2 regions of the Gluconobacter sp. P1D12_c genome follow, and region 2 is predicted to be linked to the other one. Evidence: riboswitches for the same ligand, from Rfam matches in the RefSeq annotation. Region 2 holds a riboswitch; the other holds the start of a gene.
The links. A riboswitch is a leader RNA that binds a small molecule or an ion and turns the genes downstream of it on or off. The one in region 2 is predicted to bind cobalamin.
Positions count from the first base shown of each region.

Region 1: it holds a riboswitch for cobalamin, as region 2 does, so the genes downstream of both, metE (5-methyltetrahydropteroyltriglutamate--homocysteine S-methyltransferase) here and KP705_RS03325 (TonB-dependent siderophore receptor) in region 2, are expected to answer to the same signal.

Region 1 is NZ_JACSIQ010000005.1:110,253-125,121, reverse strand. It holds gene KP705_RS07450 (iron ABC transporter permease) at 198-1,220, shown strand; gene KP705_RS07445 (ABC transporter ATP-binding protein) at 1,217-1,999, shown strand; gene KP705_RS07440 (ABC transporter substrate-binding protein) at 1,996-2,952, shown strand; gene KP705_RS07435 (beta-N-acetylhexosaminidase) at 3,022-5,172, shown strand; gene KP705_RS07430 (M13 family metallopeptidase) at 5,307-7,376, shown strand; gene metE (5-methyltetrahydropteroyltriglutamate--homocysteine S-methyltransferase) at 7,420-9,732, opposite strand; cobalamin riboswitch at 9,848-10,052, opposite strand; gene KP705_RS07420 (metalloregulator ArsR/SmtB family transcription factor) at 10,120-11,046, shown strand; gene metF (methylenetetrahydrofolate reductase [NAD(P)H]) at 11,076-11,942, shown strand; gene KP705_RS07410 (HAD family hydrolase) at 11,989-12,651, shown strand; gene KP705_RS07405 (LacI family DNA-binding transcriptional regulator) at 12,663-13,751, opposite strand; gene KP705_RS07400 (hypothetical protein) at 13,894-14,151, opposite strand; gene KP705_RS07395 (helix-turn-helix transcriptional regulator) at 14,249-14,650, opposite strand; gene KP705_RS07390 (peroxiredoxin) at 14,647-14,869, opposite strand, start outside.
Region 2 is NZ_JACSIQ010000002.1:318,563-333,431, reverse strand. It holds gene KP705_RS03355 (sorbosone dehydrogenase family protein) at 256-1,371, opposite strand; gene glgP (alpha-glucan family phosphorylase) at 1,650-4,157, shown strand; gene KP705_RS03345 (CHAD domain-containing protein) at 4,454-5,707, shown strand; gene KP705_RS03340 (hypothetical protein) at 5,809-6,009, shown strand; gene KP705_RS03335 (TonB-dependent siderophore receptor) at 6,018-8,282, opposite strand; gene KP705_RS03330 (fumarylacetoacetate hydrolase family protein) at 8,583-9,428, opposite strand; cobalamin riboswitch at 9,616-9,818, shown strand; gene KP705_RS03325 (TonB-dependent siderophore receptor) at 9,909-12,134, shown strand; gene KP705_RS03320 (ABC transporter ATP-binding protein) at 12,137-12,895, shown strand; gene KP705_RS03315 (ABC transporter substrate-binding protein) at 12,892-13,845, shown strand; gene KP705_RS03310 (iron ABC transporter permease) at 13,845-14,837, shown strand; gene KP705_RS03305 (SDR family oxidoreductase) at 14,859-14,869, opposite strand, start outside.

The DNA.
Region 1 (14,869 bases), on a different contig from region 2:
GATTTTATTAGTCCTATATCGGCGTGTCATTGTCTGTTCACTCTTGAAAAAACGATTCGGAGTGATTGAATATTTTGTCACTCGGTGCCAAAATGAATTCGTTCTTCTGGGGCTGTTCGCAATCCTGTCGCATGAAAAGAAGAACCTCCCTGTTTCCGAGCGCATCTGAGCCGGAGTAGAGTGGGGCAGATCGTTGTGTGAAAGGGCGGCTCATTATCATTCGTCCGACTTACGTCCGGAGCCTCGCTGGAGGGGCTCTGGTGCTGTCCATTGTGTTGGCTCTGTGCTGCGGCCGTTACCCGCTGTCTCCGCATCGTGTGGTGATGGTGCTTGGTCGGTTGCTTCATCTCTGGGGTGGGCAGGATCCTGTTGCCGATGCTGTGGTCCAGCAGGTTCGGTTGCCGCGTGTTCTGGCCGGAATTCTGGTGGGAAGTGCGCTATCCTGCGGTGGCGCAACCTATCAGGTCGTTCTTCGAAATCCCCTTGTTTCGCCTGATCTTCTGGGTGTTCTGAGTGGCTCCGCTTTTGGGGCGGCACTCATGATTGTTCTGGGTGCGTCACCTGCATGGATTCAGATCGGTGCGTTTGCTGGTGGTATCGTGGCCGTGGGGTCTGGAATTTCCATTTCCCGTCTGTTGCCACAGGGGGGCCTCCTGACATTGCTGATGGGTGGCCTTGTGGCCAATGCGGTTTTCACAGCGCTTCTGTCTCTTGTGAAATATACCGCTGATCCGATGGATCAGTTGCCTGCTGTTGTGAACTGGCTACTGGGAACACTGTCCCAGACGGGATGGAAAGAGCTTTCCTGGTTGACTGTTCCAGTGCTTGTTCTGGTTGCGGTGTTGGTTTTACTTGCGCCTTTACTGGATGTACTTTCTCTCGGAGACGATGAAGCGCGGAGTCTTGGGGTTCCCATTCAGATTATGCGGCCTTTCGTCATTCTGCTTGCGACGCTGGCCTGTGCCATGACGATTTCCATGGCGGGTATTATTGGCTGGGTCGGGCTTCTGGTGCCTCACATTTCCAGAATGCTGGCGGGCGCAGAGCATCGGCGGATGATGCCGGTCTGTGCCTTGCTGGGAGCTGCCGGTGTTCTGCTGGCGGATACCGTGTCGCGCAGCCTAACCTCCGGAGAAGTGCCACTCGGGATCATGACGGAGCTTTTCGGTGCCCTTGCCTTTATTCTCGTGCTCCGGCGTCTCCGCGGGGACGCGACATGAGTCGGGATTTTCTCTCCTGCCAAGGTATTACGCTGAAACGATCGCCTCGATCCGTGGTGCTGAATGATGTCAGCCTGACGTTCCGGCGTGGTGAACTGATTGGGCTTCTTGGCCTTAATGGTGCGGGCAAAAGCACCCTTTTGCGCATTCTGATGGGGTTGCTCAAACCGACGTCCGGTGAGGTGTATCTTGAAGGTACGTTGTTATCATCTCTGCGGCCTTTAGACGTGGCGCGGCGTCTGGCGTATGTGCCCCAGGCACACGCGATGACGTTTCCTTACACGGTTCGGCGGATGGTCGAACTGGGGCGTATTCCCCATCATGGCGTGGCAGGGCGCCTCGGAGCGGAAGACCGGCTCCGCGTTGATCAGGCCATGGATCGTCTGGGACTCCTGCCCTTGGCAGAGCGTCCGGTGACGGAGCTGTCTGGCGGCGAAAAGCAGCGTGTTGTGCTGGCGCGAGCCCTTGCGCAGGAAGCTGTCGGGCTTCTTCTTGATGAGCCGATGAGCGGCCTGGACTATGGTCATCAGCTTCGTTTGATGAGTCTGCTTGCAGAACTGGCCGCTGAAGGACATCTCATTCTTCTGACGTCCCACCGGCCAGAAGAATTCTTTTCCGCCGGCCATCGCGCTCTTATTTTAGAAGAAGCGCAAATTGTGGCGGACGGCCCACCCGAGCTTATTGTGACGGCTGAACGGATGTCCCGTCTTTATGGCGTTCCTCTGGCGCAGATTGATCATGCCGGGAAACGTTTTTTCCATCGTGAGGAGAGTGAATGATGAGACTGTCTCGACTGGCTGGAGGGCTTCTGGGTCTTTCGCTCATGGCCACCACAGCATTTGCTGCTCCTCCCACACGTCTGGTGGAGGGATGGTATGCCCATAACGCCACGCTCATTATGCTCGGCGCGCAGGACAAGATCATCGCAACGGTCGCCAAGCCATCAATCATGCCGTGGATGTTCCGTCTGGTGCCATCTCTTTCCAAAGCACAGCCTCTGGACCCGGGAAATCTGAACGGAGAAGAGCTTTTACGTCTCGCGCCGGATCTGGTGTTTGTCACAGCGTCGAGCCATTCCGTCGCGGCGCTCTCCAAGGTTGGTCTACATGTTGTCCCTGAGGGCTTTGATCGTTTCATAGGGCTGCTGGAATGTGTGGATAGCACGGCCACCCTTCTTCAGACGCCCCTGGCGACGCAGCGCGCGCAGGCTTATCGTGTGGCTTTCCTTAAGGAAATTTCGCAGGCCGCAACCAACCCGCAAGGGCCCAAAGTCCTTCACGTTGAATCTCTGAAACCTCTGCGCGTGGATGGAGATCAGAGTATTATCGATCAGTGGATCCGTTCTGCTGGTGGACGCAATGCGGCTGTGGGCGTGCATGGGAACAAGCAGCCTGTCTCTGTCGAGCAGGTGCTCTCCTGGAACCCGGACATTATTATTGTGGGCGCCAATGCAGGCGATCCTGCCCAGCTTGCCAGCGATGGCGTCTGGTCTCAGCTCGCCGCTGTCAAAGCTGGCCGTGTTTACCGCAATCCGGCGGGAATTTTCCCATGGGATCGGTACAGCCCTGAATTGCTTTTGCAGGTCGACTGGGCCCGTCAGATTGTTCAGACGGGTCATGTGGATGAGGCAGGAATGATTGCAAAGATGCAGCAGTTCTATCGTCAGTTTTACGGAATTACGCTCCGGACTGAGGATGCGCGTCGCATGCTTGCAGCTCTGCCGCCGGAGTGACACGATACGGCAGAGTGATACGGTGAAAATCGTTTCAGATACTGATCCGTAACTGCAAGGAAGCCTTGAATGACCCGGACCACGCCTTTCCCTTATGGTTCTTTCTGGAAGAAAGTGTGTCTGGGGAGTGCTTTGCTGGCTGGCACGGTTTTTGGAGGCATGGCCCAAGCGGCACCTGCTCTGATGCCTGTGCCGCAATCCGTCTCGGCGTCCAATGGTGTGGCATCCCTTGCAGGAGGTGTCCGGATTGTCTGGGCCACCCCACCGTCACCCCTTTTGCAAAGAGCCGCAGCCCGTTTTTCTCAACGCCTCGGTGCTCTGACAGGCGCACCTTCTGCGCATGGTGGCCCGTACGTTCTGCATATTAGTGCATCTTATGATCCGGCCTATCTCACGGTTGGTGCCAAAGAGCATTATGCTCTCACGACATCAGCGGATGGCGCCCATCTGGAAGCTGATGGACCGGCAGGCGTTGTGCACGGGCTGGCCACATTCCTGCAGCTTGTTCAGAAAACATCAGATGGGGTTGTGGTAGAACGGCTGCATATTGATGATGCTCCACGCTTTGCATGGCGTGGCCTTCTGCTGGATGTGTCCCGGCATTTTGCTTCTGTAGAGACCGTCAAACGCCAGCTTGATGCCATGGAGCTTCTGAAGCTTAACGTGCTGCACTGGCATTTGAATGACGGGACCGGCTTCCGTGTGGAGAGCCGTGTTTTCCCGAAGCTGACGAGCGTTGGATCGCACGGGAAGTATTATACGCAGGCTGAGGTTCGAGACATTGTGGCGTATGCTGCGGATCGCGGTATCCGCGTTGTGCCTGAATTTGACGTGCCGGGTCACGCGCTTGCGGTGTTGCAGGCCTATCCGGAACTGGCCGCCCAGCCGCTGCCGGAGGCCAACGCCGTGGGTGAAAACCTGAACAACCCGGCGATGGACCCAACCAATCCCAAGACGCTGACATTCATTCGTGCGCTGTATGCGGAAATGGAAACACTCTTTCCGGATCATTATTTCCATTCGGGTGGTGACGAGGTTCTCGGCACTCAGTGGACCAGCAATCCAAAAATTGCGGCTTATATGAAGGTGCACGGATACAAGGATGCACCAGCCCTTCAGGCAGCCTTCACGGCGCAGGTAGAAAAAATCCTGTCCAGCCAGGGCCGCGTCATGATGGGGTGGGACGAAGTCAGCGAAGCGCCAATTCCCAAAAACGTTGTTGTGGAAGGGTGGCGCGGCTCAAAGTGGACGGGTTCTGCCACACAGGCCGGGCATCCGGTTGTCGTGTCTTCGGGCTATTATCTGGATATGTTGACGCCGTCCCGGACGCATTACGCTATTGATCCGTATGACACCAAGGCGAATGGCATCACGCCAGAAGAGCTGGCGGAGACACATCCGAAGATTACCCCGCTGCTTCAGGCTTTCATTCAGGACCCGAATGCAGCGCCTTTGACCGATGATCAGAAGAAAATGGTTCTGGGTGCAGAAGCCGCGCTCTGGACGGAGGTTGTCTCCGAAAACATGTTGGATGCCCGTCTGTGGCCCCGTACCGCAGCTCTGGCCGAGCGGTTCTGGTCTTCTGAAAACGTGCGGGATGTGGATGATCTGGAGCGCCGGCTGCCTGTGATCATGGCAGAACTCCAATCAACAGGGTTGCAAGCCGTGCAGCATGAAAATGTTTTGAAGGAGACTCTGGCACCTGCGCATACCGGCCCTCTCTCCACGCTTCTGAGCGTCACGGTTCCGGTGCGCAATTATGCCTTGAATCGTCTGGCGTCCAAAAGTGGCGATGCCATGCTGTCGGCGCCGGTCGCGATTGCCGATCCGGATGCTTTTGAGGCTATCCGCTTCAACGATATGGCTAAACGGTATGTCGCGGGTGAAAAGAGCTTGAAGGCTCCCTTGAAGGCCATGCTGGCAAGCTGGGCTGCCAATGATGAAGCTTTTGTCGCAATTGCAGCAGATGTGCCTGCTCTGGAGGAGGTTACGCCCGTATCTCATACGGTTGCGGCCCTCTCCAACGCGGGATTAAATGTCCTGAATGGAGCTTCAGGAACAGCCTGGCGGCTGGATGCGCAGCACCTGATTGCTGCACAGGAAGAGCTGTTTCACAACTCATCCAATCATCTGTTGTCCCTGAGGCGCGAGCAGCCTCCCGGGGGGCTGCTCATTGCCATTCTCCCTGGCATTAAAGCGCTTATTTCCAGCCAGAATTAATGACTTTTTCCATACCTCGATTTTCTGCGCGAGGTATGGCCCTTGGCGTCCAGGTCGTTTCGACTGTAAACTTAAGTTACAGGCCCGCGGACGGACCAAAAGGCCTGCCTGTTTTTCACATTTAGGCCTCTCATATGCATCAGAAGAAACTTTCCCCCAAGGCCGCTTTGCTGCTGTCCGCCAGTCTTGGCCTGGTAGCACTGTCTTCGATTGCGTCTGCCAAGCCCCCCGCGCCTCAGATTACTTATGACCAGTATGGTCTGGATCTGGCCGGGCGGGATGTGAGCGTCAAGCCGGGAGACAGTTTCTTCGATTATGCCAATGGCAGCTTCCTGAAAGCGCTCGAAATTCCATCGGATATGAGCAGCTACGGCCCGTTTAACGCGCTGGCTGAAGCATCCCGCCAGCGCATTCAGTCCATTCTGAAAGACCTGTCCGCTCATCCGGTCGCTCAGCCTCAGACGATCGATGAGAAGCTGGGCACCTATTATGCGTCTTTCATGGATGAGAAGGCTGTCGAAGCTTTGGGTTCCAAGCCGCTGGATGCTGAAATCGCAAGCATCCACACAATTACGGATCTGAAGGCATTTGCGCAGTTTAGCGGGGCGTCGTCCGATACGTTCGGATCATCGCCGTTCGCGCTGGATGTAGATGTGGATGCAAAAGATCCGACGAAATACGCGCTCAGTGTCGATCACGCCGGGCTCGGGATGCCGGATCGGGACAATTACCTGAAGCCGGAATTTGCATCCAAGAAAGCGGCCTATCAGGCATATGTCACGAAGCTTCTGACGCTCGTTCACTGGGCTGATCCCGCCAAGTCAGCCGCAGACATTGTGGCTTTTGAAACCGAGATTGCCAAAGTTCATTGGGCGCGCACGGAACTCCGCGATCCGGACAAGACCTACAACCCGATGACGGTAGAAGCGCTGGTCAAGAGTGTTCCCTCTTTTGACTGGATGACATGGTTGCGGGCGTCAGGTGTGCCCGAGGCCGGCCTGGCGCAGCGGATTGTTATTGTTGGTGAGCCTTCCGCCATCAAGGCGGAAGCAGACCTGATTGCAAAGACGGATCTGAATACGCTGCGCGCCTGGCAGGCGTTCCATACGGCGAGCAATGCTGCATCGTTCTTGCCGGATGCTTTTGTGCAAACGCGTTTCGCCTATGTGAAGGCCATGTCAGGCCAGCCTGCTCTGGCAGCGCGTTGGAAGCGTGGTGTGGATTTCACGAGTTCCGCCATGGAAATGGCGCTCGGCAAAATCTACGTGGAGCGCTATTTCCCGGCTTCGGATCGTGCGGCTATGCAGACGCTGACGGGTAATCTGAAGGCGGCTTTCCACAACCGCCTCGAACACAACACATGGATGAGCGCGCAGACGCGTGAAGCCGCGCTGAAGAAGCTGGCCAGCTTTGAAATCCAGGTGGGTTACCCGAATGAGTGGCGGGACTATTCCGATCTGGTTGTGAAGAAGGGCGATGTGTACGGCAATGCCGAGCGCTCTTTCGCTTTCGAATGGCACTATCAGTTAAGCCATCTCGACAAGGTTGTTGACCGCAACGAGTGGCTGATGTCGCCCGCAACAGTGAACGCCTACAACAATCCGCGTTTTGTGGAAGTCGTGTTTCCTGCGGCGATCCTTCAGCCGCCGTTCTTCAACCCGAAGGCTGATCCGGCTGTGAATTACGGGGCGATCGGTGGTGTCATCGGGCATGAAATGACCCATTCTTTTGACGACAAAGGCCGCAAGTACGACGACAAGGGGCGTCTGCGGAACTGGTGGACAAAGGAAGACGAAGCGCGCTTTCAGAAGCTCGCAGATCGGTTTGGTGCGCAGTATGACGCGTTCGAGGTTCAGCCGGGCGTGCATGTGAACGGTAAGCTTACGATGGGCGAAAACATTGCCGATCTTGGTGGCCTGACACTGGCGCTAGATGCTTATCATGCCTCTCTGAATGGGAAGCCAGCTCCGGTCATTGATGGTCTGACGGGCGATCAGCGCGTGTTCATGGGGTGGGCACAGGTCTGGCGTGAGAAGGTTCGTCCGGACACGGAGAAGCAGATGGTCGTCATCGATCCGCACTCGCCGCCGAAAGCTCGCGTAAACATCCCGATGCACAATGTGGATCTCTGGTACAAGGCCTGGAACGTGCAGCCGGGTGACAAGCTCTATCTGACCCCGGATCAGCGCGTCAAAATCTGGTAATTGCGTATGATGGGGTGGTGATCCACCCCATCTACTTACTGGTTTACGGGCGCATATAATGGGCTGCCGCAACCATGTTGATGAGTGCAGCTTTCGTCTCCGGCCATTTGCGGGTTTTCAGTCCACAATCCGGATTGACCCAGAGGGCATCCGGGCTAATGGCTTTGCTGGCTGCCCGAAGCAGGTCCACCATTTCCTCGACAGACGGCACGCGTGGGGAATGGATATCGTAAACGCCCGGCCCGATTTCCGCAGGGTAGCGATAAGCTGCGAACGCATCGAGTAGTTCCATGCGGGAGCGGGCGGTTTCAATCGAAATCACATCCGCATCCATCGCGCCAATGGCAGCAATGATGTCGTTGAATTCCGAGTAGCACATATGGGTGTGGATCTGCGTGGCGTCCTGCACACCCGAGGCTGAAATGCGGAAGCTCTCCACGGCCCAGTCCAGATAGGATTGCCAGTCTGCGCGACAGAGCGGCAGGCCTTCACGCAAGGCGGCTTCATCAATCTGGATGATGCCGCATCCAGCTTTTTCCAGATCGCACACTTCATCCCGGATCGCGAAAGCGATCTGTCGGCACGTTTCCGAACGCGGCTGATCGTCTCGCACGAAAGACCAGTTCAGGATCGTGACTGGCCCCGTCAGCATGCCTTTCATCGGGCGATTGGTGATGGATTGGGCATATTCCCACCATTCAACCGTCATGGCTTTCGGGCGTGACACATCCCCGAAAATGATGGGCGGCCGGACATAGCGGGACCCGTAGGACTGAACCCAGGCGTGCTTCGTGAACGCAAAGCCGGAAAGCTGCTCCCCGAAATACTGCACCATGTCATTGCGCTCAAACTCGCCATGCACCAGCACATTAAGATCAATCTCTTCCTGCCAGCGGATGGTCCGGGCGGTTTCTTCCCGCAGGAAGGCTTCGTAAGCCTCGGAAGGGAGCTCTCCTCGTGCATGATCCGCACGAGCTTTGCGGACTTCAGGTGTCTGGGGGAAGGACCCGATGGTCGTCGTTGGGTAAAGCGGCAGCCTGAGTTTGGCCTGTTGCAACGGACGGCGCGCGGGGAAAGGGGAAAGGCGCTGGGTGAGAGCTGGGTTGCGATCTGCAGAGCGTGCCTGAACGGCAGGATCGTTGATTTTCGTGGAAGAGCGACGTGCCTGAAGAGCCGCAGCGTTTTCGGCTAAAATGGTTTGCACAACGCCCCGGCCTTCATTCAGGGCGCGCGCCAGTGTGTGCAACTCCTCGATTTTTTGAACGGCGAATGCGAGCCAGGATTTTACATCCGCGTCCAGATCTGTCTCCCGTTCCAGGTCAATGGGTGTGTGGAGGAGAGAGCAAGACGGCGCGAGGATCAGGTCACGCTGGCCCACCAGCGGTTCAAGATGGTCCAGAAGCGCGTTCAGGTCGGCCTTCCAGATATTTCGCCCATCCACTACGCCGAGAGACAGCAGTAGGTCAGGTCGCGCTTCCTCCAGAATAGATGCAAGTTGTTCGGGAGCGCGGACAAGATCCACATGCAGCCCGTGAACTGGCAGGCTTAGGGCGATGTCCTGATTGTTTCCGAGCGCACCGAAATACGTGGCGAGCATCAGTTTCAGGTCTGGAACTGTGGTTGTCAGAGTTTTGTATGCTGTCTTGAACGCTGCGGCAGCATTTCCCGGCAGATCCAGAACAAGGCACGGCTCGTCAATCTGAACCCAGTCTGCGCCTTCTGCTCGGAGGGCCTTCAGAACCCTTTCATAAATGGGCAGCAAGGCAGGGAGCAGATCAAGGCGATCAAACGCCGGGCCGTCACATTTTCCCAGAAGCAGGAAACTGACAGGACCGAGCAGAACAGGGCGTGTCTCAATCCCAAGCGCCTTGGCTTCCCGATATTCGTCGACGGGTTTTGTGGAGGCGAGGCTGAACGTCTGGTCTGCTGTGAATTGCGGAACAAGGTAATGGTAGTTCGTGTCAAACCACTTGGTCATTTCGGCGGCAGGGACATCCTCAGGGGGGGCATGAGTATGACCGCAGCCACACTCTTCGGATGTCGTCTGGGAGCCGCGGGCCATGGCGAAGTAGGTTCCCAAGTCCACCTTGCCCTGCACGTTGCCGTAAATGGCGGAAACAGCACCGACCATTGCGGATGTATCCAGCACATGATCGTAAAGCGAAAAATCGTTGGAAGGGATGATCTCGGCACCGAGGTCTTTCTGGCGCTGCCAGGCTGACGCCCGAAGGGACGCGGCGGTGGAAAGCAGATCATCGGCGGAGGAATTTCCCGCCCAGTACTGTTCAAGAGCGGTTTTCAGTTCACGGCGGGTGCCGATACGCGGAAAGCCCAGAGTTGCGACGCGGACGGTCATGAAAGCCTCGACAGGTTCGTGGCAGTGCGCTCTCAGGGCATGCAGGATCGTTCACGCCCCGAACAGGAAATGTGCGGCGTGGAGACATGCGTGACCCGTCCGGAACGCCCCGCCGGAGGATGTTATGTGCCGTGGCAGGTCTCCTGGCTTACGGGTCTTCGCGCTGATTCCGCCTTCCCGGACTTTCGCCCAGTGGCCTGTGTGGAATCGGCACTCGCCGCTGACAGTTGCGGGGGCAGCGCCGGCTTTGCACCGGCTTCCCTCTTAGCCACGCCGGATGCGTGAACATCCGGCGCGGAACCATGACAAGCCTTATGACTGCCGCATGTCCTGAAAACGAGTCAATAGCTCTTGCTCATATAAAGAACTCCTTATATGTAAATTCGTATGGAACACGCCCTCATTATTTTCCAGGCACTGGCAGACATGACCCGTCTGCGGACTCTGGCCCTTCTGCGCGAGATGGAACTGTCCATCGGAGAGGTGGCGCAGGTGCTCGGGCAAAGCCAGCCCCGCGTGTCACGGCATGTAAAGATCCTGGCAGATGCGGGATTGATTGAGCGCCGCAAGGAAGGAAGCTGGGTCTTTTTGACTTTGGGTGTTCCGGAACGTCTGGAGCCTGTCTTTATGGCGCTGGATCGATGGACTGCGCGGGAGCCGGCGGAAATCCGTGCGGATCGTATTCGCTTGCAGGCCATTCGAGATGTTCGTGCGCTCGCGGCGGAAGACTGGTTTGAAACCCACGCGGCAGAATGGGACGCGTTGCGTTCCTTGCATGTGTCCGAACAGGAGGTCGAAGCAGCGATCGTAAAGACGCTCTCAGCATCTCCGATCGGGCGCCTTGTGGATATAGGCACTGGGACTGGTCGTATGATGGAGCTGCTGGGAAGCGGCGCCCAGACAGTCATCGGGTTTGATCGCAGTCCCGCCATGCTGCGATTGGCGCGAACCAAGCTTGCGGAAGCTGGTCTGGAGCAGGCTGATCTGCGGCAGGGAGACTTTCAGGCCCTTCCGTTGCCGGAGCATTCAGCCGATGTCGCAGTCATGCATCAGGTTCTGCACTATGCACAGCATCCGGCTGCTGTAATTGCGGAGGCCGCGCGGATTCTGGATGCCAATGGTCGATTACTGATTATCGATTTTGCCTCCCATAGCCGCGAAGAACTTCGCACACGGGATGCGCATGTTCGGCTTGGGTTTACTGATGCGCAGATGGCGACGTGGTTTCGCGCAGCCGGTCTGGTTCCCGCAGAGCCAGTGGCTCTTGAAGGCGAGCTGACTGTGAAACTCTGGCTCGGCCAACGCCCCAACTAAGCTGAATTATTGAATAAGGAGCTGGCGCGATGCCCGCACAGACAGGGCCTCTGCCCGCAATTTCGTTCGAGTTTTTCCCTGCAAAGTCGGAAAAGGCAGCCGCCACGCTGCTGGAAAACGCAAAAACGCTAGCTGCTTTTGGTCCGCAGTTCATGTCCGTGACGTATGGGGCAGGTGGGTCAACACGGGACCGCACCCTGGCTACCCTGAAAGACATGGTTCGGGAAACTGGCGCGCCAATGGCTGGGCATCTGACCTGCGTGGGAGCCTCCAAAGAAGACGTCAATGCTGTGGCGCAGGCGTACTGGGACGCTGGTGTGAAGCACATTGTGGCCCTGCGTGGTGATCCGCCACCGTCAGCCGGGGGCGTCTATGAGCCCCATCCGGAAGGCTACGCGGGGGCTGTGGATCTGGTGCGCGGATTAAAGGAGATTGCGCCGTTCGAAATCTCCGTTGCGGCGTATCCGGAAACGCATCCTGCCGCGCTTAGCCCGCAGTCGGATCTGGAGCATCTGCGAGCGAAGATTGATGCGGGTGCGGACCGGGCTTTGACGCAGTTCTTCTTCGAAGCGGACACATTTCTACGCTTCCGGGACCGTGCTGCGGGCATTGGAATCGAGCGGCCGATCGTGCCGGGTATTCTTCCGGTTGGAAGTGCTGCGCAGGCCTGGAAATTTGCCGATATGTGTGGTGCAAACGTGCCGAAGTGGATGCGCGACCTGTTCGATGGATTGGATGAAACGCCTCAGGCGCGGGCGTTTGTCGCGGCCACGATTGCCGACCGGCTTTGTCAGACACTGAAAGCTGAAGGGGTGGAGCAATTCCATTTCTATACGTTGAATCATGCAGATACAGCATCAGCCCTTTGCCGCCTTCTTGGGCGACGTCCGATCTGAAGCGGAGAGGGCTGGATTTCCTGCGTAAACGGGGTGACAAAAGGGAATGACAAGATTCCCGATCGTTCTTCTCGACTACGATGGTACTCTGGCGGAAACGCAGCCGGCCATTCTTCGCAGCCTGAAGGAAGCCTTTGAAGCCAGCGGCTACAAGGGCCCTTCATCAGACGCCCTGAAGCATCAGTTGTCAAAGGGTGGGACGCTTCAGACGCTGTTTCAGGCGATCGTTCCCGACAGTGACGTTGATGATGCACAGGCTTTTGTTCGTCACTATCGGGCGTATTACCCTAAAGCCGATCAGGAAGAGACCGTTCTGTTTGACGGGGTGAAGTCAGTACTCGATGATCTTAAGGCTGACGGGGCAACGCTGGTAATCCTCAGCAACAAGCATGCTCCAACGGTTCATGCCAGCATCGAGCGCTTCGGCCTTGGTGGGTGGATCAGCAATGTGATCGCGTCCGAACCAGACTACCCGCACAAGCCGGATCCCCGGGTCATGACGGACCGTGTGCGGCCGTTGTTCCCGGAAGTCCCCGCATCGGATTTTCTGATGGTTGGCGACACGGCGGCAGATCTTGGATTTGCCCGCAATAGTGGCATTGCATCCTGCTGGGCGAGTTATGGGCACGGGTCTGCAACGCAGTGCATTGACCTGAAGCCGGATTTTCAGATCGACAGTATTGCCGGGCTTCTGAACGTCGCTCGCTAATACAGTGTGGTTCAGCCCTTTGGGGCTGGACCAATGCTGCCGCGAGCGACGAGTTCTGTTTCCAGAATGACGTTCTTGTTCTGGCGGCCGTCCTGCTGGGTCAGAAGACGGACTGCCTCCATGCCTTTGCGCTCATGAGGCTGGCGGATTGTGCTGAGGTCCGACAGGGCAGCGGCAGGAATGTCATCAAATCCAAAAATCGACACGTCTTCAGGAATGCTGAGACCCGCCGCACGGATTGTTTGCATAGCGCCAATTGCAACGCGGTCACTCATTGCCAGAATTGCTGTCGGTGCATTCTGTCGGTTCAGCAGAAAGCGCGCGCCTTCAGCACCGGACTCTTCAGAATTGATCGGAATTTCCCAGGCCGGTACGTTTTCGGGGGCAATGCCTGCTTCCTGAAGGGCTGTTAGATACCCTTCCAGACGCATGGCAATCGTGCTGTGTGCAATATTGGCGCGACGCTTGGCTGTCAGGATGCCAAAATAGTCATCATGGGCTGTTTTGAGGGACAGGATACCGAAGCGACGGTGTCCAAGCTCAAGCAGGGTTTTTGCCGCGTTGTAGGCTGCCCCCCGGTCATCAATGCCGACATATGGCACGTTGTCCAAACGAGGCTGATCCACCACAACGAGCGGAACGTTCCGCTGCTGCGCCATCAAAACGCACCGGCTATCGGGGGCCACGGAGTAGAGGATGTACCCGTCGACCGCAGCATTGCCGAGCGAAACAGGTGTGTTCATGTTGCGGAGGCTGCTGCCTGCTGAAATCAGGGCCAGATCCGTTTCCATTTCATCGCAGCTTTTCGCGACGCCGTTCAGGACGGCGAGAACGGCAGGATCAGAGAATGCGTATGGAAGATCTTCACTGAAGAGAAAGCCCAGTGCCCCGGAATGCCCGGTCGCAAGCTGTTTCGCTGCTGGATCAGGGCCTGTGTATCCAAGTTCCTGAGCTGCCGCGAAAATCTTTTCCCTCAGCGCAGCCGAGAGTTGGCCCGGCCGGATATAGGCATTCGAGACTGTCGTATGGGACACCCCGACCTGTGCCGCTACATCCTTGAGCGTAACCTTGCGACGACCGTACTGACGGGTTGTTTTCATATGTTATCCAATAATGAAAACGCTGCCTTCGTGCAATCCTGACGGAAGAACGTGAAGGCACCTAATATGCAGGTGTCTCAGGTAAATGCTGGTCTGAACGTCGTCTGCCCATCTTCACGATTACGACAAGAGGGTAAACGTCTCAGTTTTTTGGCTTTGTTGTTGCAGTATTTTTCTGCGGAGCAGGTTCAAACATCGCCCGGCATTTCGGGCTGAGCTGATCCATCTTCTTTCTCATACAGGCTGTAATCTTGGCTTCGTTAGGAATGGCAAACGTGCACAGGCGGATGGCATCACCTTGGCAAGCCTGTTTCTGCTCATCGCGTGTCGCGGCTGATCCCGTGCCAGACAGTGCGGCAAAACCGGTCAGGCAGGCCAGAAGCATCAGATAGCGGGTCATGGACCTTCTCCTTTTTCCATCTAAAAGCGTTTGATAAGCAGGACAGTTTCCGTTGGCTCGCACGGTGAAACAGGGTGCGGTGCAAGCCGGGTTCTGGTCATCGGGAGAGCGGACGGACGATGCGCGCAAACCTTGCGCCTTCCAGGGAGGAGCGTTGGGCACCGGGTTTGCGTGAAGGGGCTGTAGCTGTTGGTGAGACTGCCAGTCCGTCAGGGCGCAGTGTCATGATGAGCATTCTGGCGCGGGCGGCATCAGGCGTATCAGCCATGCAGTAACTGATGGCGCGGGACTCTCGCTGAGACTCAATCAACCCACTCCGCCGGAGTGTACCGAGATGTTGACTCAGTGTCGGTTGGCCAATGCCTGTCATGGTCTCGATTTCACTGACAGCGTGGGAGCCATCGAGCAGGGCGGATAAGATCATAAGGCGCTGAGGCTGGGCGAGAAGGCGCAGCCATTCGGCAAGATTTCGGCTTTCTTCAAGGGCAAGAAGAGTCATGGACGCGGCTTTTTCGGCTGAAGGAACCAGTTCGGACCTGCTTTCTGAACTGCTTCCTGGGTCTGCAGAGGGGGCGCAATGGCAGCTTGCCCTGGCTGCCAGCCTTCAGGAGTCAGGACGTTGGAGCGATCAACTTCCTGCAAGGCGGAAAGCATGCGCTGCAGCTCGGCCACTGATCGACCAACGCTGGCAGGATAGCTCAGGATGGCGCGAATGATT
Region 2 (14,869 bases):
TAATACCGAAAGACATTTTCTTTTTTCCTTATTCAGGATGAAAACTGTTACGCTCTGAAGCACGTTTGCCATAGTTCATGCGCATATTCGCCAAGTTTATGCTTCACAATAACCTCTGAAAAGGGGAACGATATGCGTTATTTTCTCATGATTCTACTCGGGGCTGTCGTCACTCGCTTCTGGCTGCGGATAGCCTCCGTTCAGACGGTTCCGCGTGTCTCGTCACCTGCTCGGGCTCTTCCAACTTTATGACGCCTATTTCCGTACGGCAGGGGTATAGGTCAACCTGTAGAGCGACCCGGAAAAATCGTCGCTAACAAGGATACTGCCGTCGGGCATCGGCTGAACATCCACTGGGCGGCCAACGTTGCGCCCATCGCGCCGAAATCCCCAGATTAGCGGCTCTGACTGCTGTGGATGGCCAGCGCTATCGAATTTGACGGACACGACCTGATACCCTGATGGAACGCTTCTGTTCCATGATCCATGCTCGGCAATCAGCAATGCACCCTTCAGAGATCGCGCTGCGGCTGAGCCATCGTAAAATCGCAGCCCCAATGCGGCGACATGGGCTCCAAGCTTCAGGGCAGGCAGAGTAAACTCACCGCAAGAATGGCCTTTTCCGTAATGAGGGTCCGGGACGTCTCCCTGATGGCAATATGGATAGCCAAAAGATTGCCGGGGCTGGGTAAGGGTGTTCAGTTCGTCTGAAGGGACGTCATCACCCATCATGTCCCGGCCATTATCCGTAAACCACAGGTCTTTTCCTGTTCGCCGCCATGCGAGACCAACCGAATTGCGAATGCCGTAAGCAACGTCCTGCCTGTCCGTGCCGTCGGTATTCATGCTGATGATTTTTCCGAGATCGTGGCCTACGTCGCAAACGTTGCAAGGTGCCCCAATGGTCACATACAGCCTGCCATCCGGCCCGAAAGCGATAAACTTCCAGAAATGGTCGCCGTCTTTGAAAGGTAGGTGATCCGTAATGACTTCTGGTTCGGGCGGATTGTCTAGGTGGTCTTCGATATCTCGTAGAACCAGAACGCGTTCGGGTTCTGCGATGTAGAGATCTCCATCATGATATGCGACGCCGGAAGGGGTTTCGAGGCCGCTGGCAAGTGCCCTGACCTGAACGGGATTGCCTGCATCACCCACTCCAGAGACGGCATAAACCTTTCCGGGCCCCATGGAGCCAAGGAAAACAGTTCCTCTGTCTCCAAGGGCGATTTCACGTGCTCCACGGACCTGTGCCGATATAACGTCCAAATGAAACCCGGGCGCGACAGACAGGCCTTCGAACGAAGGAGCGCTCCATGCAGGCAGGGTCAGGCACGAGCCTATCACTGAGAACAGCAGAAATTGCCGGAGCATGATGCGATGCACCTCATCAATGTGGAGCAGGGCTTGAAGGACAGCGCTGGTAACCGCAACGGACGAATGGCTCAGAGGTTTTCAGGTGTTCGGCTATTCCTCCATTTGAAAATGTGATGTCACGAAGGATGTCTGGAGCTCCAAGGCCCTGATACTTCCTCGGTTCTGACGCGTTAGAGGTCCAGTTGCTGCCTTAATGAACGCATTCTGTCCGTCTCTCTGAACATGTGCACCATGTTAGAGAGCGAGCGTGAACAGTCATGGGAGTTTCCAGGTCTATGGTTGACACTTCCCCCCGTAAGCCGCGCGCAGCAGAAGCCGCGCTGCGCATGCTGGCACTTGATCTGCATTGGACATGGAACCACGAGGCGGATCTCCTGTGGCAGACGATCAATCCGGATCTTTGGTCCCGAACCTGTAATCCCTGGATAACCCTGACACGAACACCCAAAGCCCAACTGTGGGAAGCTCTACAGAACCCGGATGTCCGCAATCTCTTGAAGGCCAGCATGGAGCGCCGGAAATATGAGTTGGAGCGTTCCACCTGGTTTGCGGAGAAATATGCAGACGCGGAGTTGTCTGAAGTCGCCTATTTCAGCATGGAGTATATGCTGAGCGAGGCACTTCCCATCTATTCTGGCGGGCTCGGGAATGTTGCTGCAGACCAGCTGAAAGCGGCGAGTGATCTGGGTGCTCCTGTTGTTGCGGTCGGGCTTCTCTACGCGCAGGGTTATTTTCGCCAAGTTATTACTCCGGCAGGTGAACAACGGGCGCTCTACCCATTCAATGACCCTGACCAGCTTCCGATACAGCCCGTCCTCACGCCGGATGGGGACTGGTTCCGGCTCTCTGTCCAAACGGCAACCGGAGAGATCTGGCTTCGCGCCTGGAAAGCCGTCGTAGGTCGGACGACTCTGTACCTTCTGGATACGAACGATCCCTCCAATCCGCCCGCTGTTCGCTGCATCACGACGCAGCTCTACGGCGGAGATGCAGAACTTCGGCTGAGGCAGGAAATGGTTCTCGGTATCGGGGGGTGGAGACTGTTGCATGCTCTAGGGCACCGGCCGGATATCTGCCATTTGAATGAGGGGCACGCGGCTTTTGCAGCTCTGGAACGAGCCCGCTGCCTTTCAGAAGAAGAAGGTATTCCTTTCGCGCAGGCGCAGGTCATTGCCCGCGCGGGAACGGTCTTCACGACACATACAGCCGTCCCGGCTGGGTTTGATCGTTTTCCGCCTAAGCTGATTGAGAGCCATCTCACGTTCTATGCCGAAGACCGTCTGGGCATGCCAATTCAGGACTTTCTCGCGCTAGGGCGTCTTGATTCGGCAAATAAAGATGAATTTTTCAACATGGCTTATCTCGCCGTTCGGTGCAGCGGAGCCGTTAACGGCGTGAGCCAGTTGCATGGAGCTGTGAGCCGGTCTTTGTTCACGCCACTTTTCCCACGTTGGCCGCAAAATGAAGTCCCGATCTCTCATGTGACGAACGGCGTCCATACCCCGACGTGGGATTCAGCATCTGCTGACGAACTCTGGACCCAGGTGGGGGGAAGAAGCAGGTGGGAAGGAGATCTCGAAGGGCTAGGCGATTCCGTTCGTCATCTTGATGACGACACTCTTTGGCGCAGCAGGTGCAACTCCCGGGCCGAGTTTGTTCATGCGCTGGGGCAGGAGCTCTCTGCGAGACAATGCATCGTTGGCGAAGATGGGTTGTGGTGCCTCCCTGCGCCATCCTTGAACCCGGAGGCGCTGACAATCGGATTTGCACGCCGGTTTGCCACTTACAAGCGTCCAGACCTCCTGTTGTACGACGAAGAACGGCTTGTCCGGCTGTTGCGGGACGCTCATAGGCCTGTCCAGATCGTTCTGTCCGGCAAGGCTCATCCGCAGGATCTGGAAGGGCAGGCCATGATTACACGCTGGGTTCAGTTCTGTCAGCGTCAGGATATTGTGGGAAAAGTGGTATTCCTTGCGGATTACGACATGGCTCTGGCCCAGAAAATGGTTCAGGGGGTCGATCTGTGGCTGAATACACCGCGACGTCCCTGGGAGGCCAGCGGGACCAGTGGAATGAAGGTCCTGGTAAATGGTGGGCTCAACCTGTCAGAACTCGATGGATGGTGGGCCGAGGCCTATGCGCCGGAAGTCGGCTGGGCGTTAGGGGACGGACTGGAGCACGCGGGAGATCCGGCCTACGACCATTCTGATGCACAGGAACTTTACAGGCTCTTGGAAGAGCACGTTCTTTCTGAGTTTTACGAGCGCGATGCTGGCGGAATACCTAGGGCGTGGGTCGCGAAGATGCGCGAAAGCATGGCGCGTCTGACGCCTCAGTTTTCTGCAAACCGTACAGTTCGCGATTACACGGAACAGTTTTATCTGACGGGTGCGCAGCGCTACAGGCGTCGCCTGTCTGACCATAGGGTAAGTGCTGGAACGGTTCTCGACAGGCAAAAAGCTCTCTCTGTCGGCTGGAATACCCTCAGGATCGGAGAGGTTATCATTCCGGAGAACGGTGGGGAGCAGAAAGGGCATGCTTTCATTCATCCCGGAACGCTCGATCCTGCATTGCTGCGTGTTGAACTCTACGCCGACGCTCAGGATGGGCACCCGCGCATCAAGTCCCTGACACAGGGAGAACATCTTCCGGATGGCTGGATTGCCTATACTCTCGAGACTGAGCTTCCTGCCCCCGTGGCAGAATGTACGTTGCGGATCATTCCAGCTGCGGAGATCCTCAATGTTCCGCTCGAAGCGCCTTTTATCCTCTGGCAACGGTAGGGCATGAAGGCTTACGCTTCATGTGTCGCCATGCTGGAGGGGAAAGAATAATGATCCGAAGCCTTTTGCCGCAACGTCTGACATTTCGCTTTCTACCAGAAGCATGGCCTCTCGTTCGTCACCACACAGGCATAGCACCCGCTTTGAAAAGCGTGCGACCGAGGCATCGGATCCGGACATTTTACGATACCGAATCCGGCATAGTGTCTCGCCACGATTGGGCACTCTCCACCGCGCGAGAAGGCCGTGCGTCAGTTCAGGTGCTTGAGCCTGTTTCCTGGCCGGGGTTACCCAACATGACGCGTCCTGAACAATGGGTCTGGTCCCGGAGTGGATTACGTCCAGATACCAAGCTGCTCGAAGGGACTGAAGCTGCAAAACTCGATTTGTCAGGCACAGTTCTGCCAATATACCGCACAGATTTTTGGCAGTTACAGGGAAAGGCGGCGGTTGGTGCCAGTAGCCTCAAGGTGACTCTGTCGCGCGGATCAGTTCAGGCTGGAGAGCAAGCGGAAGCTGTTTGTGCATTGGATCTGACGCTCCTGAGCGGCGAAGCGCGAGATCTGTATGCATTTGCGCAGACTTTAAGTGATCTTCCCATATGGCTGACCGGGGAGACGCTTCCCATGAGGGGAGTGCGGCTCGCGCTTGGACAGTATGATGAGGATGTCACAGTTCAATCGGCGCTACATTTCGCAGGGGATATGACGGTTGGAAAAGGGTGGAGCCAGTCTGTTCGTGCTTTTCTGACGGTATTTCTTGCCGCGCAGCCTGCTGCTGAACACGGGAGCGTCGATGCTGTGCATGAGATGCGCGTCGCTGTCAGACGACTTCGAACGATCCGGAAAGCTTTTCGCCCTTTATTCCCTAAAGGAGCGTTAGCGAATGAGATGTCAGTTTTTCAGCAAACTGGACGGTTTCTCGGCAATGTTCGAGACTGGGATGTTTTTCAGACCGAAATTCTACCGGCCTATGTGAGCGTGGACATTACGGCTGAATTCGTTCAGTTAGCTAAAGAAAAGCGAGTGTCTGCACTGGCGGAGATGCGACAGAAACTGACTGATCCGAGCATAACGTCGACGCTACTTTCTTTGGGACAAAGCACGGAAGATCCTGCAGCTCTTTTCGGAGCCGAGACTGCCGACGCGCTTTTGGAAGACCATGCACCTGTTCTGCTCGATCGAATGGCGCGTAAAGTCCAGCATCGGGGTCATCATATCGGGCACCTGTCAGACCGCCAGTTGCATGACGTCCGTAAATCTCTGAAGGGGCTGCGCTATAGTATTGAGAGCATTCTTCCTCTGTATAAAGGGAGCCGCGTTGAAACCTATATGGGCCATTGCAAGGATTTGCAGGACTTGTTTGGTCGTTTCAACGATGCAGCAACGGCAGAGGCTCTGGTCAGGCAGGCGACAAAAGAAAGGCCTGACCTCGCAGAAGCAGGAAATGCGATTGTTCACATGGCGCATCGGGAGCGGAAAAAGATCCTGAAAAAACTTCCCAAGCAATGGAAGATTTTTTCGAAGGACGTCCCGTTCTGGTGTCAGTGAGTTATTTCCTTGTGTGTAGCGGAAACCTTGGGTCCAGCTCCGATTTATGATCCAAACGGGCAGCCAAAAAGCGTGACTGATTGCCGCAGGGAGCAAAAATCATGGAAAAACGCTGGGTTCTTCTGACAATCATTATCCTGATCGCCGGGCTTATCATGATACTGCTGTGGGCGAGACAGACCGACCCGGGCACGATTGGCCCGGATACGCATACGGAGAAGACGGCCCCCCAAGCTTTGAACGCGGCACACCCATATCTATGGAGCCCCGCGCACAATCAAAGAGTTTCTGAAACGAGCTGAGATTTGCTTCAGAAGTTAGAACGGAGCGTAAACATGAAGTTCCGCGGCTCTCCGTAGTAGTTATAGTAATACAGATTTCCCAGTCTTTGATAATATCGCTTGTTAGCGATATTGTTCAGTGTTGCGGAGAGGGAAAGATACTTGTTCCATTGGTATCCAGCCTGGATCGACCCAATGATGTATCCGCCCTGCGTCACGGTGCGGTTTGTGCCGAATGTACTTGTTTGAGCATTGAAGCCGCCGCCGATGCTCCAGACATTCTTTTGTGCCCCGCGATATGGCTCAAACCTGTAATGTGTCCAGAGCTTCCACAGATGCTTGGGCGAGTTGCCAGCATAGGTCAGGCCAGACTGTGTGGCGCTACCGTTATTGACGATCCGGTTGTCGTTATAAGTATAGCTGGCATTGATATCCCAGCCCTCAAGAGGACGGCCAATCAGCTCTGCTTCGGCACCCTGGCTGCGTGTTTTGCCTGTCGCGACGTAGCAGTCATCCACGCCACCGGGCCCACAGATGGCGCCGATGGTGCCGTTATAGATGGCTTCGTTTTTCTGAATGATTTTGTAGCCAGACAGGGTCATGCCGAGGTGCCCGTGGAAGAACTCTCCCTTGATACCACCTTCGAGCTGATTGCCTCGAACAGGCGCGAGGCGGCCGGTGGTATCAAACGCAGACTGAGGCGAGAAAGTCGAAACGTAGCTAACATAAGCCGTGACATTCGGCCACAGGTGCAGAACGCCGCCGATGTAAGGGGTCAGGATGCCCTGCTGATCGATATCGGTGCTGGTGGCACCAACGGTTGGGGAAATACGACGAGTTTTGCTGACATACCCGCTCACCCGTCCGCCAATCAGGATGGAAAAGCGTGAGATAGGCTTGATCTGTGCCTGACCATACACGCCCCACTGCGTGGATGGCTCCCAGTAGCGATTGGTAATGGTAGGGAGAGCCAGAGACGGAATGGCATTGTTCGCATTGATTGGGATACCGGCGAGCGCCGTATAGGTCCGGGAGTTTGCACTGGCACCGCCGCCTTCATAGAGATAGCGATCGTAGTTCGCTCCCATCATCAGAACATGTTTCTGCCCGAAGAGGTGAAGTGGTCCGGTGACGTAGGCGTCCAGGCCATCATTCGTCTCGTCATACCGTGTATTGGCTGCGACGAAATTGCCAGTCTTTGCGGACGCGTTATACGCGTTGAGATAAGCGTATTGCAGTGTGGTGGCTGCGGTTCGGTGACGGTAGTTGAGACGCCCGCGCCAGCCATGAGAGAACAGATGCTCCAGTTGTGCCTCAACTTCAGTCATCGGGACTTCGGATTTGCCCCAGTTGGCCCCCACCAACGTGCTCGTCGGCAGATTCAGATCCGCGCCATTACTGGCACGGGGAAGCCCCATATAACGGGTCGTATCATTGCTTTGAGACGTGACGGAGACTGTCAGGGTATCATGTCGCGTTAAGTGCACATCTGTGACACCATAAATCGTCCAGCGACGATCATAGGCATTGTTGTAGAACTGGTTGCGGTCGGTGCCTGCGACGACAAGTCGTGCGGAAACAATTTTCGAGTGCGCGAGAGGGCCGCCGACGTCAAGGGTGGCATGGTAATTGTTCCATGAGCCAGCCGAGAACGACGCATTACCCTGAAAGTCATCGGTCGGGCGCTTGTGGACGAAATTGACACTTCCGCCGGGTGTGCTGGAGCCCTGAAGCATACCGTCTGGTCCACGCAGGACTTCAATACGATCATAAATCGCCAGATCATACTGTTGGCTTAAAGTCAGCCCACTCATAGACGGGACACCGTCATACTGGGCCTGTAACGTGAAGCCGCGGGCAGTATAACCGCCCGTTCCGTCGCCATACATATTGACGTTCACGCCCGCGACCTGTTTGAGCGCAGCATCAACCGTATTGAGGTTCTGGTCCTTCATCTGCTGGCTGCTGAGAACGGAGATGGATTGCGGAACGTCTAACGGTTTGAGGAGCATTTTCGTCGTAGAGACCGCAGAAACCGTGTAAGTTCCGGTACCATCCGTAGAGGCATTACGGCGATGACCCTGCACCAGAAGCTGCTCAATGCTACCCGGGGTCTCGTCTTCTTGTGAGGCGTGTTTCTGCTGGGTGCTCTGTGCGCTCGATGAAGCGGAACGTTCCTCTTTAAGGTCGGCCGTTGAAGCTGGTTTTTTACGAGCTTCTGGGGCTACGTCATCGGTGGTCGCTGCAAAGGCGCCATTCCACGTGCCTGACAGCAAAAGTGCTGTAAAAAGCATTGGGCCTAGATGTGTACGTTGAGGAACGTTCGACGCTGGAAGTCTCATGGAAAGGGCTAACTGCCTCCGAGGAAATGAATTTTCACGAGAATTTCAGCTTACTTTCCCGCATTTCTAAAGTTACAAATGATATTCATTCTCATAAACTTCAATCTTTAATTCACGCACCTTCGCAGTTGTTACATTGTAGGCAGCATTCCTGCGACGTTGAGCGGGCAAGTGGTTCGTACAAAAAAATAATTATGAAAACGACTGTTTTTCAAGAATCGCTTCGTGAGAGACGTTTTCCTGTCGATTCAGCTAAGAATTGGCCTTCATGATCTGCCTTTGAATGCCAAGGCCTTCGATTTCCAGCTCTACGACATCCTCTGGTTCAAGATAAACTGGCTGAGGCTTGATGCCCATTCCGACGCCGGCAGGTGTGCCTGTGGCAATGATATCGCCCGGCATCAGGGTCATGTAATGGCTGACATGTGAAATGATGCTGCGGACGTCAAAGATCATGTTGGAGGTATGTCCCGTCTGCCGACGGCGACCGTTGACATCTAACCGCATGGAGAGTGCTTGCGGATCGGCGATTTCATCGGTCGTCACAAGCCATGGCCCCAGCGGCCCGAATGTGTCGCAGCCTTTGCCCTTGTCCCACTGGCTTGTCTGCATCTGAAATGAGCGTTCAGAGACATCATTGGCGATACAATATCCCGCCACATGCTCCAAAGCCTTCTCTGGGGAGACGTAAGACGCTTTTGTGCCAATAATGACTGCGAGTTCGACTTCCCAGTCCACTTTGGTGGCATGTTGGGGGATTAGAATACCATCGCTCGGACCCGTCAGGGCAGAGATGGCTTTCATGAAGACGATTGGCTCTGAGGGGAGGGGAAGGCCTGCTTCCTCGGCATGATCCCGATAGTTCAGGCCAATGCAGATGTACTTTCCGGCACCTGAGAACGGAATACCGTAGCGTGGTGTTTCCAAAATGACAGGGAGAGTATCCGGATTAATCGCCCGTAAGGCGGCCAGCTGCTCTGGAGACAGATGGGCGGCTGTAATATCAGGCAGAATCCCCGCAAGACTTCTCAGAATGCCAGCGTCATCAATGAGTCCAGGCGTTTCCTGATTCAACGGACCAAAACGACAGAGCTTCATCCTGCGACACTTTCTGTCCAGAGTGGGGAAGCATGAGATTAGGCATGTTTCGGTTCCTCTTCCAAGGGATTGAGGGGCCTGTTCGTGGCCGCTGCCCCAAACGCGAGGCGCATCCATTGCCCAAATTAATAACTTCGGTTATTGATATGTTATAACATACGTGTTTGACTATATGGGAGTTTCGGTTATGCCCCTGCTCAATGATGGTTCCCCGGAAGGGGATGAAAAGGGAACGCAGTGAAATGCTGCGGCTGCCCCCGCAACTGTGAGCGGTGAGGCTGATCACGATGGGTTCCGGGGACCCGGCCACTGGGGCGTCAGCCTTGGGAAGGCTCGCGATCTGCCGATGATCCGCAAGCCAGGAGACCTGCCATCGAAAATGGTCATGGACGAAGCGAAAGGGCGGGGTGCACCGGACGCAGCAGGATATTTATCCTGCTCATCGTAGTGACGCATTGTTGAGTGAAGTTTGCGTTATCCATGAGGAAAATCAGTTTTGTCGGTGTGTTGCCCGTTGCGGCATTGACCGTTTTTCAGCCTGCGTTCGCCCAGACAGAAGACGTCAGGAAGACGGTTGCCAAAGCGAAAGAAGAACACATTACCGCGCACGGGCGGGCGCAGCCGCTGAAGGATAGTGCTGTTATCGGGGGCAGACTTGGGCTGACGGTTCAACATAATCCTGCGACGATCAATGTGATTCAGCGCAGCGTGATGGAACAGCGCGGCTATGTGCACGCTGAAGACGCCGCAGACAGTGCACCGGGTGTTTCTTCCGGTGGATCTCCAGGAAGTCCGGCGCAGATGATGATGCGCGGCTTCAGCGGGAATCAGGTTCTGATCCTGCGAGATGGCATTTATTACGGCCCGACTACGATGGTGAACCGTCCGCTCAACAGCTTTAATCTTGAGAGCGTTCAGGTTCTCAAGGGGCCGTCGTCTGTTCTGTACGGGCAGGGCGCTGTTGGCGGCACGGTGGACATGCGAACGCGTGACCCTGCGTTTGATGGGCCGCATGCTAATGCTCTGGTATCTTATGGCAGTTTCAATACGTGGAATGCTGGTGTTGGCGGTTCGGTTCCCATTACTGACACTTTGGCCATTCGAAGTGATTTCAGTCGTACCTCGTCTGATGGATACGTTGCTGGCGCAGACCCACACAGCAACGATTTCACGACAACGTTGCTCTGGCACCCTTCGAAGAAATTTACAGCCCGCTTTGGCGTCGACTATCTGACAGATCGCTTGTCGACGTATTATGGAACCCCTTTGGTCCCGCTGGCGCAGGTCCATGATGGCGTAGGCGGCCTGCTGTCGTCTTCCAAGGGATTAGGCGTAAGCCGGTCATCGCTCTGGCGTTATTACAATGCCAAGGATGCAAAAGCTGGCTCGGTTAATGTGACCCCGACGCTTCATCTGACGTGGCAGCCAACGGAGAACATGACGTTCCACAATAAAACCTATGTCCTTTACGCCAAGCGCAACTGGAATAACGCTGAATCCTACAGCTATATCGGTTCAGCCGGGCAGACGGACGCAGCGGGAAATGCCATTGCACCCGGTCGGGTCGGTCGGGATCGGTTCTATGTTTATATGAACCAGCATCAGGTGGGTGACACGCTGGATGGTCAGTTTGATTTTCATGTTTTCGGAATGAAAAACCGTCTGGTCGTCGGTGGAGACGCGTATTATGTGCGGCTCATCCGGAACCGTGGTTTTCCGGACGCGACATATGCGGACAGTGTTTCGCTGAGTAGTCCTGAGAGTACGGCCGTCGGGAGTTTTGCTGGAGAGTATCCATATACAAAATCTCCCACAACCATGGTAGACGCAGGTATCTTCATGGAAGACGTCCTGACCGTGCGGGACGACCTGCGTGTAGTGGGTGGATTTCGCTATGACTGGCTGAAACTGGACCGTCAGAATTATAGCCAGTCCGGTGCGTTCAATCCTGCGACCAGCTTCCAGGGGAACTACAATCCTGCCAACTTCAGGATTGGCCCTGTTTACGATCTGACAGACAACATCAGCCTCTACGGCGTGTACACAACGGCTGAAGATCCGCCGGGCTCCAATATCTTCCTGGTTAATAAGGGCCAGTTTTCACGCCTGAGTCAGTCCAGACAAGGAGAAATCGGCGCTAAGGGTTCTTTCTGGAAAGGGCGTCTGTCTTCTACGCTGTCTCTGTACGATATCCGCCGTGCCCGAGTTCTCGTTGCTACCGGTGTGGACAGCGTGGCAACGGCGGGCGTTCAGAAGTCACGGGGTGTGGAATGGCAGGGGGACCTCACGCTGGGGAAACACTGGAGCCTGTCCGGAAATGTTGCCTATACGTGGTCTCGTTATGGATCATTCCATCCTTCAGCGTCAGTGAATGCCTCCGGGAACGAGGTTCCGAACGTTCCGGCTGTAACGGCTAACCTGTGGGGTGTCTGGTCCCGGGTTGCAGATCTACCGGTCGATCTGGGGGCTGGTATGCGTTACGTATCTGCCCGCAAGGGCGATTACGCCAACACGCTGAGTCTGAAAGACTATGCGCTCGTCAATCTTTTCGCGGCATGGCACGCCTATCGTGGCGTGACGGTTTATGGCCGGGTAGACAATGTGGGAAACAAGCACTTCATTCAGTGGGCTGATACCAGTTATCCGAGTGAAGTGATGCTGGGGGCGCCGCGGTCCTTCTCAATCAGTGTTCAGGCCGGTTTCTGATCGTGCCTGAGGTTGTGCTTCAGACGCATGGTGCCGGGTATGACCGCATACTCTCTTTGACGGATCTCTCCGTCAGGGAGGGTGAGCATGTTGCAGTCATTGGCCCGAATGGTGCAGGGAAAAGCACGCTTCTGAGGCTTCTCGCTGGATTAATTTCACCCACGGAAGGGAAGATAGTTCTGGAAGGAACGCTGCTCAGCACCCTTTCCAGACCAGCGGTAGCGTGCAAGATTGCATGGCTTTCCCAGACCGATGATGTAACTCCTGAATTCATAGTTGAGGATTATATCGCACTTGGTCGTCTTCCGTTTCGAGGCACTCCTCAGGCGCAGCAGGACACCGCGGCTCTGCAAACGGCGATCAAGTATTTCCGTGTCGAACCTTTTTTAAAACGGCCGATTGGCAATCTTTCTGGTGGCGAGCGTCAGCGTGTGATGTTGGCGCGATGTCTGGCCCAGACTCCCAAAATACTGTTGCTGGATGAGCCCACCAATCATCTGGATCTTGCGGCCAGAGCAGAGCTTCTAAATCTGCTTCGTGACCTCCCTCTGACAATCGTGGCCGTCCTGCATGACCTGTCTTTCGTGCCTGATTTTGCGCCGAGAACTCTCTTGATGAGGGACGGAAAAATCATTCTGGATGGGGCGTCTTCTGAGGTTTTGCTCTCTTCAGAACTAGGGCATGCGTTCGGCTTGAATGTTCATCCCGTTCGACTGGATGATAACAGCACGACGTTCGTTTTTAGGCCACGAGGCGCATGAAAGCGCCTGCCTTTATGCTGTTTTTGGGGTTCTGTGGCTTTGCCGTGCAAACGGCTTTCGCCTACCCGGTTACCGTGCAGAGCTGCGGGAGATCCGTAACGATCACGCATCAGCCAGAGCACGCTGTCATCCACGACGTTAATATGGCGGAAATGGCCTTTGCTCTGCATTTGCAGCCCTATATTCGCGGTTTGACGGGGATATCAGGCTGGAACAAATACACACCGGCTTTCAAAGCTCAGCAAGGCGATATCCCGGAAATTGCAACTCACTATCCCAGTCTCGAACAACTGCTTGATGCTGGAACAGATTTTTTCTTTGCTGGCTGGAATTATGGGATGCATATCGGTGGAGATGTGACACCCGAGACCTTGGCAATTCAGGGTATCCCGACGCTTGTTCTGTCTGAAAGCTGCTTCCGGGCCGGGCAGTCTACAGCTCTTCCGACATTAGACCTTCTGTATGGCGACGAAGAAAAACTCGGACAGATTTTTGGCCGGGAGCAGCAGGCTCGGCAATTGGTTGAAGGCTGGCAGAGGCGCGTTCAGCACATTCAGGATCGTCTCAAGGGCCATCACCCGTTACGTGTTTTCCTTTATGACAGTGGACGCGATCGGCCATTTACAGCTGGCCAATATGCCCTCGCGACAGAGTTGATCCGGATCGGCGGGGGCGAAAATATTTTTCGTTATTTACCAACAAACTGGGGTGCCGCTTCGTGGGAAAACGCGGGTTTGCGTGATCCTGAAGCTATTTTGGTGATGGATTACGGGGCAGGTGTTTCAGATAACCTGAAATTTCTGCGAAGCCAGCCATTGCTGACGGAGAGTACGGCCCTGAAGACAAACCGTGTTCTGGTTGTGCGCTATGATGAAATGACGCCGTCTCCTGCGAACATCGATGTGATCGAAAAAATTGCAGCCTTTCTCCATCCGGACGCAGTACCTTGATGAAACGCCTTCTTGGCATCAGTGCTTTGCCGGCTCTGAGTGTGCTGGCATTTTTGGAAGTTACGCTCGGAAGTGCTTCTCTTCCCTGGCATTCGTTGCAAGCGGGACTTTTGGCCGGTCCAGCCAGTCATGATATTGCCGCCCGGATTATCTGGTCCCTGCGAATGCCAAGGCTGGTTCTGGCTTTCTTGACCGGAGCAATTCTTGCCGGTGCAGGAGCACTTCTTCAGGCCGTAACCCGCAACCCCTTGGCAGATCCGTTTCTCTTCGGGCTGTCCTCGGGCTCAGCAACAGGGGCTGTTGCTGTCATCGTATTGTTGGGGGACGTTTTTGGCGTCTGGACGATCGCTTTTGGTGCAGTCGGTGGGGCATTTCTGGCAACTTCTGCGCTTTTACTGCTGGTCTCATTCAGATCCCGGTCTGGCGCAAGGGTCTCAACGGAACGGATGCTACTGTCCGGCCTGGCGATTTCCTTTGTCTTCTCTACTCTGACAAACCTGCTGATTTTCTGGGGTGACCGTAATACGGCGCAATCCGTTCTGTTCTGGACGATGGGCAGTTTTTCCGCCGCTCGCTGGTCGGCCCTGCCACTTGTCGTGTTGGGGCTTTTGCCCGTGATCTTCGGTAAATGGGCTTTTGGCGCTGATCTGGATGCCTTGATGGCCGGGGAGGAAACCGCAGCGTCCCTCGGGGTGCAAACAAGAAAGCTACGGCTTTGTGTTCTTGCCCTTTGCGCGTTTAGCTGTGCAACGACAGTGGCATTGTGTGGGCCGATCGGTTTCGTCGGACTGATTGTGCCGCATCTCATAAGGCCCATCTGGGGACGGTCTGTTCGAAATATCCTTATCCCCGCTATGGTCGCGGGGGGGATGCTCACAATCCTTTCAGATCTTCTCAGCCGCTGTCTTTTGCCGTCTCAGGAGCTGCCGGTTGGGATAGTCATTTCTGCGATAGGCGCCTGTTTCCTGATGGGTCTTCTGACACGGCGTTGATGTGTATTTGGCGCGTTTGCTTCAGAGAGACA